3 regions of the Blautia hansenii DSM 20583 genome follow, and region 1 is predicted to be linked to each of the others. Evidence: predicted binding sites of a transcription regulator. Region 1 holds the regulator's gene; each other region holds the start of a gene.
What was found. Region 1 encodes HrcA, which represses chaperone genes, less so after heat shock. Its sites were predicted from a motif close to TGTTAGCACTCNNNNNNNNNGAGTGCTAACA; they were not measured.

Region 1 (4,296 bases):
ACAAACTTTAGTTGATTATGGATTTCGACTTCCTTCCGCAAAGGATAACCGCCCTTTAAATTTTGAAGAATTTGAAGATAAAATTGACCAGATTTTATTTGTGTCTGCTACACCTGGAGAATATGAAGAAAATCATGAACTTTTGCGGGCAGAACAGATTATTCGTCCTACAGGACTCTTAGATCCAGAAGTAGAAGTGCGTCCTGTGGAAGGTCAGATTGATGATTTAATTTCAGAAGTTAATAAAGAAATTAAGAAGAAAAATAAAATTCTTATTACGACACTTACGAAACGTATGGCAGAGGATTTGACAGAATATATGAAAGAACTGGGTATACGTGTTAGGTATCTTCATTCAGATATTGATACCTTGGAACGAACACAGATTATCAGGGATATGCGTTTAGATGTTTTTGATGTGTTGGTAGGAATTAACCTATTAAGAGAAGGACTTGATATTCCGGAAATTACCTTAGTTGCCATTTTAGATGCGGATAAAGAAGGCTTTTTGCGCTCAGAAGTATCTCTTATTCAGACCATAGGGCGTGCTGCCCGAAATGCGGATGGTAGAGTTATTATGTATGCTGATGTCATAACAGATTCTATGAGAATTGCCATAGATGAAACTATGAGGAGGAGAGCACTGCAGCAGAAATATAATGAAGAGCATGGAATTACTCCAAAGACAATTAAAAAAGCTGTTAGAGATTTAATCAGTATTTCCAAAGCAGTGGCAGAAACAGAAGAAAAACTGGAAAAAGATCCGGAAAGCATGAGCAGAAAAGAACTTGAAAATCTGATTAAAAAAGTTCAAAAGCAAATGCAGGCGGCAGCCGCAGATTTGAATTTTGAAATGGCAGCTTCCTTGCGTGATAAGATGTTAGAATTAAAAAAGAGTCTGGAAGAACTAGATGAGTAAAATAATAAGAAAAATCTTTCTTTTCAATGATATTTTGGAGAGAAAGATTTTTTAATCTTGGTGTTATATAAAATTCTAAAATAATTATAAAGCTCTTGACAAATAAAACGACTGGTGCTATCTTAAGAACATAGATGTTAGCACTCCACCACAACGAGTGCTAACAATAAAAAAGAAAGGAGCAGGATATGGAATTGGTGACTGAGTTGGATGAAAGAAAACGAAAAATTCTAAAAGCCATTATTCAGACATATTTGGAGACTGGTGAGCCGGTTGGATCAAGGACTATTTCTAAATACACAGATTTAAATCTTAGCTCCGCAACAATCCGAAATGAGATGTCAGACTTAGAGGAATTAGGATATATAGTCCAGCCGTATACTTCTGCCGGTCGTATTCCTTCTGATTTAGGTTATCGTCTTTATGTAGATGAACTGATGAAAGAAAAAGAACAGGAAGTGGCAGAAATTAAGGAACTGATGATTGAAAAGACGGATAAGATGGAAAAGGTTTTAAAACAAGTAGCAAGAGTTCTCGCTTCGAATACAAACTATGCTACTATGATTACAGGACCTGCCTATCACAGAAATAAAGTAAAATTTATCCAGCTTTCAAAAGTCAGTGAGAAACAACTGTTGGCAGTTGTGGTAGTAGAAGGAAATATTGTGAAAAATCATATTATTAACCTTCAGGAAGCAATGGATGAAGAAACTATTTTAAAATTAAATCTGTTGCTGAATACACAGCTAAATGGTTTATCTATTGAAGAAATAAATCTGGCAATAATTTCCCGCTTAAAAGAACAGGCCGGCATACACAGTGCTGTAGTCGGAAGTGTTATTGATGCAGTTGCTAAGGCTATTGCACCGGACGAAGAAGAAATGGAGATTTATACCAGCGGTGCTACAAATATTTTCAAATATCCAGAGTTAGCAGATAGGGCAAAAGCCAGTGAATTGATTTCCACTTTTGAAGAAAAGCAGGCTTTAGCAGAGTTTGCTAAGGAAACTATGGAAGCGGATAATGGTAAAGAGAATACAGGAATTCAAATCTACATCGGAGATGAAACTCCTGTTCAAACTATGAAAGACTGCAGTGTTGTAACAGCTACTTATGATTTAGGTGGTGGTATGCAGGGAACTATCGGAATTATAGGACCTAAGCGAATGGATTACGAAAATGTAGTAGATAATCTGAAAACTTTAAAAAATCAGTTAGACCATATATTTAAGAAGTCATAGAAAGGTGGTAAGAAATTCGTGTCAGAAGAAAAAAAAGAGTATAACACAATAGAAGAAGATGATATGACTCAAAATGAAACAGAAGAAATTTTAGAAGAAGATGATGTAAAATTGGCAGAGGAAACAGTTTCTGAAACAGAGGAAACAGAAGAAACTGTAGAAGAAAAAACAGCAGAAAAAAAGGGACTGTTTGGAAAAAAGAAAAAAGATAAAAAAGATGAAAAAATAGAAGAATTGACAGACATGGTAAAACGCCAGATGGCAGAATTTGATAACTTCCGAAAACGCACAGAAAAGGAAAAAGCTTCTATGTATCAAATCGGAGCAAGAGAGATTGTAGAGAAAATTCTTCCGGTGGTTGATAACTTTGAAAGAGGTCTGGCAATGATACCGGAAGATGAAAAAGAAAATCCTGTGGCTACAGGTATGGCTCAGATTTATAAACAGTTGATGACAGCTTTTGATGAAATAGGAGTAAAAGCAATTGAAGCTGTAGGGCAGGAATTTAATCCTGATTTTCATAATGCAGTGATGCATGTGGAAGATGAGGAAGTGGAAGAAAATATAATTGTTGAAGAATTCCAGAAGGGATATATGTATAAAGATTATGTGGTAAGACACAGTATGGTGAAGGTTGCAAACTAGCGATATTCATCAAGCAGAAGAAATTCTGTGAGATTTTATCTTATAAATGAAAGATAACCAGTAAATAAATAATAGAAGAAAAATTCAGGAGGAATTTATCATGGGAAAAATTATTGGTATTGACTTAGGTACTACAAATAGCTGTGTAGGTGTAATGGAAGGTGGACAGCCGGTAGTTGTAGCAAATGCAGAAGGCGCAAGAACAACACCATCTGTAGTTGCTTTTACAAAATCAGGAGAAAGATTAGTAGGAGAACCTGCAAAACGTCAGGCTGTTACAAATGCAGATAAAACAATTTCATCTATTAAAAGACACATGGGAACTGATTACAGAGTTACCATTGATGATAAAAAATATTCTCCACAGGAAATTTCAGCAATGATTTTACAGAAACTGAAAACAGATGCTGAAAACTATCTTGGTGAAAAAGTAACAGAAGCTGTTATTACAGTACCTGCTTATTTCAATGATGCACAGCGTCAGGCAACAAAAGATGCAGGTAAAATTGCAGGTTTGGAAGTAAAACGTATTATCAACGAGCCTACAGCAGCAGCTCTTGCTTATGGTCTTGATAATGAAAAAGAACAGAAAATCATGGTATACGACTTAGGTGGCGGTACTTTCGATGTTTCTATTATTGAAATCGGTGACGGTGTTATCGAAGTATTATCTACAGCAGGTGATAACCGCCTTGGTGGTGATGACTTTGACCAGAAAGTTGCAGATTATATGATTGCTGAATTTAAGAAAGCAGAAGGTGTTGATTTATCCGCAGATAAAATGGCTATGCAGCGTATTAAAGAAGCAGCTGAAAAAGCAAAGAAAGAGCTTTCCTCTGCAACAACAACAAACATCAACCTTCCATTTATCAGCATGAATGCAAATGGACCTCTGCACTTTGATATGAACCTTACAAGAGCAAAATTTGATGAATTGACACATGATTTAGTAGAAAGAACAGCAGAACCTGTAAAACGTGCATTATCTGATGCAGGACTTTCACCTTCTGAATTAGGTCAGGTATTGTTAGTTGGTGGTTCTACACGTATTCCATCTGTACAGGATAAAGTAAAACAGCTGACAGGAAAAGAACCAAGTAAGACATTAAATCCTGATGAGTGTGTTGCTTTAGGAGCATCTGTTCAGGGTGGTAAACTTGCAGGTGATTCAGGTGCAGGTGATATCCTTCTTCTTGATGTAACTCCACTGTCACTGTCTATCGAAACAATGGGTGGTATTGCTACAAGATTGATTGAAAGAAATACAACAATTCCTACAAAGAAAAGTCAGATTTTCTCTACAGCAGCAGATAATCAGACAGCAGTAGATATTAATGTTGTACAGGGTGAAAGACAGTTTGCAAGAGATAATAAATCTCTCGGACAGTTCCGTTTAGATGGTATTCCACCAGCAAGACGTGGTGTTCCTCAGATTGAAGTAACTTTTGATATTGATGCAAACGGTATTGTAAATGTATCTGCAAAAGACTT
Region 2 (4,296 bases), 170 kb from region 1:
GAATTGTCCACTGCCCAGTGGTTTGAGAGAGAAGACATTCCTTATGATGACTATGACGTAAGCCTTACAAGGGAAATGATGATACAATTTAAAAAAGGACTCTATTAAAAAATAACAAAAAGAGACTGTCTTTTAAATATTCCGAATGAGCATTTAATGTAACAGTCTCTTTTATATAATTATCTTTTATTTTGCCAGAAGCAGCATGATTTCATTGCTTCTTGTCACAAATTTTGTCATTTCTTCCGGTGTCAGCTGTCTGTGGCTGATTAACGCCAAATCATATAACTGTTCGCACAGAATATCCACGTTTTCATTTTCTTTATTTTCCAGAACATACTGTACCAGTTTATTATTTGCATTTAATACCAGTGTTTCCTGTCCGCCGAACATAGATGGGTCCATGCCGTACATATTGTACATTTTCATCATTTCCTGCATACGACGGTTTTCTTCGGAAATTGTCATCATGGAAGATACTTTATCGTTTTTCAGGCTTTCTACCTTAATTGTCAGATTTTCTTTCTTTAAAGCTTTCTTAAAGATTTCAGATAAAGTCTTTGTTTCTTCCTCTAAGTCTTTTCCTTCTTCTTTTACAGCGTCTGTTACATCTGCATCAATACGAAGGAATTTGACATTTTCTTTTACCTGTTCTACATGAGAAATAAACGGAGAGTCAATGTTGTGCTTCAGAATAACCGCATCCTGATTTTGTTCTCTGAACATATTGATATACTGGCTCTGCTGTACTTCATCGGTTACATAGTAAATACTGGTTTTTTCAGGTTCTTTTTTCGCTTCTTCTTTTGCTTCCTCAAGAACCTCTTCTTTATTTTCCTCTGCAAGAACTTCCTGCTCTTCCGGTGTTTCTGCTGTATTTTCTTTGATGCAGTCTTCCAGTGTCAGATATTTTCCGTCAATATTCTTATAGAGAATATAATCCATCATTCTCTCAGAGAATTTCGTATCTTTTAAGCAGCCGAATTTAATAAACGGGTTGATATCATCCCAGTATTTTTCATAATTTTCTCTGTCAGTTTTGCACATACCGGAAAGCTTGTCTGCCACTTTTTTGCTGATATAATCAGAAATTTTCTTTACAAAACCATCGTTCTGCAAAGCGCTTCTGGATACATTAAGCGGTAAATCAGGACAATCGATGACACCCTTTAACAGCATTAAGAATTCAGGAATAACTTCTTTGATGTTATCTGCAATAAATACCTGATTATTGTATAATTTAATTGTACCTTCAATGGACTCATATTCCATGTTGATTTTTGGGAAGTATAAAATGCCTTTTAAATTAAACGGATAATCCATGTTCAGATGTATCCAGAACAATGGCTCTTTATAGTCCATAAATACTTTTCTGTAAAATGCTTTGTACTCTTCTTCTGTACATTCATTTGGATGCTTCATCCACAGCGGATTTGTATCGCTTAAAGATACCGGACGTTTATGGATTTTTACCATTTCTTTTGCAGGAGAAATTTCTACAACCTCTTTTTCGCCGTTTTCATTTTCTTTTTCTTCTGTTTTTGCATCTTCGTGAATATGTTCTACAATAATATCGTCTTCTTTTACCTCAGACTCTTCAATGGTTTCATATTCCTGCGGCGCATTTGCTTTAGAAAGGAAGATTTCTACCGGCATAAAGGAACAATATTTTTCAATAATTTCTCTTGCACGATATTCATTGGCAAATTCTACGCTTTCTTCATTTAAGAACAGCGTAATCTCTGTACCCACTTCTGTTCTGTTTCCATCTCCGATTTCATACTCTGTACCGCCGTCACTGGACCAGTGAACCGCAGTTGCACCTTCTTTGTAAGATAAAGTATCAATCTGTACTTCATCTGCCACCATAAACGCAGAGTAAAATCCCAGACCAAAATGTCCGATAATCTGGTCTTCATTTGTTTTATCTTTATATTTCTCTAAAAACTGTGTTGCACCGGAAAATGCAATCTGTGTAATGTATTCTTCTACTTCATCTGCGGTCATACCAAGACCTGTATCAATGAATTTCAAAGTCTTTTCTTCCGGATTTACAATGACCTGAATTTTATTTTTATGGTCTTCCGGAAAAGTGTATTCTCCCATAACCTCCAGTTTTTTCAGTTTTGTAATGGCATCACATCCATTTGAAATTAATTCACGGAAGAAAATGTCATGATCGGAATACATCCATTTTTTAATAATCGGAAGGATATTGTCACTGTTAATTGATAAAGTACCACGCTTGCTAGCCATGATAAAATACATCTCCTTTTTCATTCTTATATTGGGAAACGTTTCCCTGCCTAAACACCATAATAGTCCCCAAAGAAATAAAAGTCAAGAGAAAATTAGCACTCAATCATATTGAGTGCTAACAAAATTTTATAAACTTTCTTAAATAATTCTAAACTTCTTATTTTTTCTTTGCTGCAATAAAGATATTCGGCGGATTTTTATGGAGATTGACAATTTCCAGAACTTCAAAACCGTTTTTCTGGATTTTCCGCATCAGACTAATGGGTGTATCAAAAGCTACATAAGGCATCAGATGTAATTTACTTTTCCAGAATTTTTTCACAGAGTCTTTGGATAAATTTCTTCCCAGACAGTCTGTGGCAGAAAGAAAAATACCGCCAGGTTTTAAAATCTCATATATTTTCTTTAAAACCTCATCCTGATTTTTCATATACAACAGCACATTGTACGCCGTCACCACATCATAGCTTTCCGGCTCTATTTCCATTTCCGTCAATTCTCCCATGGAAAAGGTAATATTATTCTTTGACAATTTTTCTGCTTTTTCTCTGGCTTTTTGGAGCATATCTTTAGAAATATCCGTTGCCGTGATTTCTTTTACATATTTTGAAAGAGGAATGGTCGCTGCGCCGGTGCCGCAGCCAATCTCAAAAACTCTGTCCTCCTCCTTTAAAAATGTCGCAGAACGTTTCACAGTTTTTCTGTAAGCATTTTCATATACTGATAAAACCTGCTTATCGAATACTTCTGAACGCCTGTTCCAAAATGCAGGAGCTTCAACCCTTGTATTTTTCATCCTTATCCCTCCTTGATCACTTCAAAAACAAACGCAGCAATTTCTTTTTCCCATTTGTATACGGCTGATAACGAATAGGTAAATCGACTCCCTGATATTTTTTCACAATACTTTTCGTATGACTAAAGGTATCAAAGCTTTTTTTTCCGTGATAGCTTCCCATACCGCTTGCACCTACACCGCCAAATCCCATTCTTGATGTTGCCAAATGAATAATGGTGTCGTTAATACAACCTCCTCCAAAGGATACTTCCCTTAAAACCCTTTTCTCTGTCTGCTTTCTTCCTGTGAAAAGATACAATGCAAGAGGTTTTTCCCCTTTTTTAATAAAATCCTCTGCCTCCTTTAAATCTCTGTAAGTAAGCACAGGCAGCACCGGTCCGAAAATTTCTTCCTGCATAATGGGTGACTTTTCCGTAATATCATCTAAAACAGTAGGGGCAATAAACAGCCTTTCTTTATTCCCAAAGCCGCCCTTTATAATATGTTCTCCTTCCATAAGCTTCATAATGCGCTCATAGTGTTTTTCATTAATGATTTTAGGATAATCCTGATTTTTCATCGGCTCTGCCGAAAACACTTTATCAATCCAGTATTTTAAATATTCTAAAAATTCTTCTTTTACAGTTTCCTGTATCAAAAGGTAATCAGGAGCTACACAGGTCTGTCCGCTGTTTAAATATTTCCCAAACACCAGACGTTTTGCTGCCAGCTTTAAATTTGCTGTTTCGTCTACAATACAGGGACTTTTTCCACCCAGCTCTAAAGTAACAGGCGTGAGATTTTGGGCAGCCTTTTCCAGAACAATTTTTCCCACTGCCTTGCTTCCCGTAAAGAAAATATAGTCAAATTTCTGTTCTAAAAGCGCTGTATTCTCTTCTCTGCCGCCTTCCACAGCTGCCACAAATTCTTTCGGAAAAACAGCGGAAAGAATTTTTTTAATCACTGCCGAGGTGTGCGGTGCATAAGCAGAAGGCTTTACCACACAACAATTTCCCGCTGCAACAGCGCCGATTAAAGGCTCCATACAAAGCATAAAAGGGTAATTCCAAGGGGCTATAATCAGCACTGTGCCATAGGGCTCGACAGCTTCAAAGCTTTTTGCAGGAAACTGCGCCAATGGTGTCAAGGCACGTTTTTCCTTCATCCAGCCCTTTAAATGCTTTTCTGCATAGTTCAGCTCGGAAAGTGTCATTCCCACTTCTGTCATATAAGCTTCAAAATCTGATTTTCCCAAGTCC
Region 3 (4,296 bases), 230 kb from region 1:
GGTTTTCTTCGTACTGCTTCTGTAAGCTGTCCGCCTTCTTCATATCCTACATATCCCGGAGGCGCTCCGATGAGTCTGGATACCGAATATTTCTCCATGTATTCACTCATATCAATACGAACCATATTCTGCTCATCATCGAAAAGTGTAGCCGCCAGAGTCTTGGCAAGCTCTGTCTTACCTACGCCGGTAGGGCCTAAAAACAGGAAAGAACCAATAGGTTTTGTAGGATCTTTAATACCTGCTTTGGAACGGATAATGGCATCGGTAACCTTTGTTACACCTTCGTCCTGACCAATGACACGTTTATGAAGCTCTTCCTCCAGATGCAGGATTTTTGTTCTTTCTCCCTCTGTCAGCTTTGCTACCGGAATACCCGTCCAACGGGAAATAATTCTGGCGATTTCTTCATCTGTAACGCTTTCATGAACCAGAGATAAATCCTGATTTTTCACCTTTTCTTCCTCTGCCTGCAACTGTTTCTGAAGCTTCGGAAGTTCTCCGTACTGAAGCTTTGCAGCTTCGTCTAAATCATAATTTCTCTGTGCTTTTTGAATTCTGTTATTCATATCTTCAATCTGCTCACGAAGCTTCTGAAGGCGTTCTACGGTAGATTTTTCATTATCCCACTGGGCCTTCTGCGCATTAAAACTGTCTCTTAGCTCAGCCATTTCCTTCTGCAAAGCTACTAATCTGTCCTGACTTAATCTGTCATTTTCTTTCTTTAACGCAGCTTCTTCAATCTCCATCTGCATGATTTTTCTTCGCATTTCATCCAATTCCGTAGGCATGGAGTCCAGCTCTGTTTTAATCAATGCACAGGCTTCATCAACTAAGTCAATGGCCTTATCCGGAAGAAAACGGTCGCTGATATATCTGTCAGAAAGTGTAGCTGCCGCAACCAAAGCGCTGTCTGTAATCTTTACTCCATGGAAGACCTCATAGCGTTCTTTCAAGCCTCGCAGAATAGAAATCGTATCTTCCACAGTCGGTTCGTCTACGGTTACAGGCTGAAATCTTCTTTCCAATGCAGCATCTTTTTCAATATACTGACGATACTCATCAAGAGTAGTTGCACCGATACAATGCAGCTCACCTCTTGCCAGCATTGGCTTTAACATATTACCGGCATCCATGGCTCCGTCTGTTTTTCCTGCACCCACAATCAAATGAAGCTCATCAATAAAGAGAATAATCTGCCCTTCACTTTTTCGTACTTCTTCCAAAACAGCCTTTAATCTTTCCTCAAATTCACCACGATATTTTGCACCTGCGACCAGCGCACCCATATCCAACGCAAATATTTTTTTATCTTTCAATCCTTCCGGTACATCACCTTGGACAATACGCTGTGCCAGTCCTTCTACCGCTGCTGTTTTACCGACACCCGGTTCACCGATTAACACAGGATTGTTCTTGGTTTTTCTGGAAAGAATACGGATAACATTACGAATTTCCGCGTCTCTTCCGATTACAGGGTCCAGTTTCTGCTCTCTTGCCTTTTCTACTAAATCCTGTCCGTATTTATTCAAGGTGTCATAGGTTACTTCCGGATTATCCGTTGTCACTCTCTGATTTCCTCTTACTGTGCTGAGAGCCTGTAAAAAACGTTCTCTGGTAATCCCGTACTCATTCCAAATTTTCTTCATAGAAGGGCTTGGATTATTCAGCAATGCCAAAAATAAATGCTCTACGGAAACATATTCGTCTCCCATGGTTTTTGCCTCATCCTCAGCAGTTACTAATGCCTTATTTAAGTATTGTCCGATATAAGGCTGCCCTCCTGATACCTTTGTTCTTGCATTCAAAGCCTGCTCTACTCGATTAAGAAAATGTTCTTTTTGAATTTCCATTTTCTCAATCAGCTTTAAAATCAGACTGTCCTCCTGCTTTAATAAATTGTATAACAAATGCTCCTGTTCGACTTCCTGATTGCCAAATTCATAAGCAGTTTTTTCTAAATCCTGAACAGCCTGAAGTGATTTCTGCGTAAATTTACTGATATTCATAAAAAATCCCTCCATTTGTACTATTTTCTTTTGTTCTAGTGCTACTATAACACTAATTATTAGCCAAGTCAACAGACGAGTGCCAATGTAATTATAAAAAATTTATGAACAAAATGGTATACACCCCTTTACAAACTCCTGTTCCTGCTTTAGACTATATGGGATTTTGTATTTTAAAGAAAGGAATTTTAACCATTGTTTAGTAGTAAAACTCAAAACAAACAGCTTTTGTGCAGCTATGGCGTTTTTATTATCAACGGCATGCTTGCATTATCTATCGGCTCTCTCCTGCCTTATATCAGAGATGCCAGAGGACTGGAATACGCCTTTTGCGGTATGATTGTCAGTCTTCACTCTGTGGGAAATCTGATTTCCAGCTTTGCCTCCGGTACATTACCGGCTTTTCTGGGAAGGAAAAAAAGTATTCTGCTTTTTAATGCTTTCTTTGCTCTTTCCTTTTTCATTATTATCTTTTCTGATAATAATTACATGCTGGCGCTCTCCTTTTTCTTAACAGGTATGGCACGAGGAGCTACCAGCAATTTTTGTAACCAATCCATCAACGAATTAGCTCCGGGAAAAGCTTCTCTTTTAAATGGGCTTCATGCAATGTTTGCTATTGGTGCATTTACTTTTCCGCTGCTTCTCATTGCTCTTACAAAAAATAATCCTGACAACTGGATTTATGCCTGCTATTTTATGTTAATTATGGGGATTTTAAGCTGGATTATGTACTTTATTATCCCCAATTCTGAAGGTTTCACAACAGGAACAAAGAAACAAACTGCTTCCGGCTTTGCATTTTTTAAGGAACCTCTGTTTTATCTCTGTACTTTGACAATGTTTTTTTACTTATGTGCAGAACAGGGTGTTATCGGCTGGATGATTACCTATTTTAAAGACACCGGATTGCTTCCGCAGTCACTTTCACAGGCTACCGCCAGTGTTTTATGGATTATGATTTTAGCAGGAAGACTTTTAACTGCATGGCTTTCTACAAAAGTGCAGAAAGAATGGCTGCTTCTTTGTATGGGATTTGGTCTGGTAGCATTCTTCCTTTTATTATTGTTCAGCTCTACGACACCGTTTATTCTCATAGGTATTATGGGCTTTGGTTTCAGCATGGCAGGACTTTATCCTACAACTGTTTCCTTTGCAGGAAGTATTATTCAGAAGTATACCCTTGCATGGAGCTTTATCTTAACCATCGCAAGCTTAGGGGCAATTATCATGCCTTCCATTATCGGTAAAATCGCAGAAACAGCAGGAATTTACTACGGTATGCAATCGATTATCGCCGTTGTAATCATAGATTTTATTTGTGTCGTTCTGCTGGTAAGCTATATTCGGAAATTAAGAAAGAAAAACATTCCGGTATAAACATTAGGTAAAATTAAAAAGGAGTTGTCGTGTTAAATCATATCCTGAATATTTATATATTTCTGGATAATGTTTAAATGACAACTCCATTTTTTATATCTTATTTTACTTCAACCAGTTCAATATGGAAATTCAATTCCTTTCCTGCCATTTCATGATTTGCATCAAAAGTAATGGTAGTCTCTGTTTTTTCTACAACACTCACCGGAAATGGCTGTCCTAACTGATTTGTCAGGTAAACTCTCTGACCTGCTTCCAAATCTTCAGAGCCCGGAAGCTGTGCAATCTCAAGAGTAAAAACAGCATCCGAATCCGGCATACCATAAGCTTCTTCAGGCATTAAATGAACATCAACACTCTGTCCCACTTCCATATCTGCGACAGCTGCGTCAAATCCTTTAATCATCTGACCTACTCCGCAAATAAATTCCAATGGTTCCCCACGGTCATAAGAGGAGTCAAACTGTGTTCCATCATTAAATGTTCCTCTGTAATGTGTACGGCAAGTCTTACCCACATTGCGTCCTGTCAAATGCACATGTCCTCCACAAGAACCACCGCAGCTTCCACCACAGGAATGTCCGTCTTCATGACTGCCGCAGCTATGCCCTTCCTCATGATGATGGTCACAGTTTACACCGGCAGATACTAATTCACCTTCTAAGTAAGCTTCTACAGCCTGATCTACATCTCCCTGCACACCTGAACACACTTCAATTCCTGCTTCTGCCAGCGCTGTCTGAGCACCGCCGCCAATACCGCCGCAAATCAACAAATCTACGGACTGATTGCCCAGAAGCTCTGCCAAAGCACCATGTCCTGCGCCATTAGAGCTGATTACTTCACTTGAAATCACTTGATTGTTCTCTACTTCATATACTTTAAAAAATTCTGTCTTTCCAAAATG

Region 2: htpG (molecular chaperone HtpG) is a predicted target of HrcA. The motif match lies at 2,350-2,380, and genes of this name have one in related genera.
Region 3: clpB (ATP-dependent chaperone ClpB) is a predicted target of HrcA. The motif match lies at 2,067-2,097, and genes of this name have one in related genera.

Annotation. Positions count from the first base shown of each region.
Region 1 is NZ_CP022413.2:2,340,239-2,344,534, reverse strand. Features, by position in the region: gene uvrB (excinuclease ABC subunit UvrB) at 1-919, shown strand, start outside; gene hrcA (heat-inducible transcriptional repressor HrcA) at 1,108-2,160, shown strand; gene grpE (nucleotide exchange factor GrpE) at 2,179-2,805, shown strand; gene dnaK (molecular chaperone DnaK) at 2,906-4,296, shown strand, end outside.
Region 2 is NZ_CP022413.2:2,174,390-2,178,685, forward strand. Features, by position in the region: gene nudC (NAD(+) diphosphatase) at 1-108, shown strand, start outside; gene htpG (molecular chaperone HtpG) at 187-2,256, opposite strand; gene CGC63_RS11050 (class I SAM-dependent methyltransferase) at 2,417-3,055, opposite strand; gene CGC63_RS11055 (aldehyde dehydrogenase) at 3,072-4,296, opposite strand, start outside.
Region 3 is NZ_CP022413.2:2,570,184-2,574,479, forward strand. Features, by position in the region: gene clpB (ATP-dependent chaperone ClpB) at 1-2,009, opposite strand, end outside; gene CGC63_RS13040 (MFS transporter) at 2,205-3,389, shown strand; gene CGC63_RS13045 (NifB/NifX family molybdenum-iron cluster-binding protein) at 3,490-4,296, opposite strand, start outside.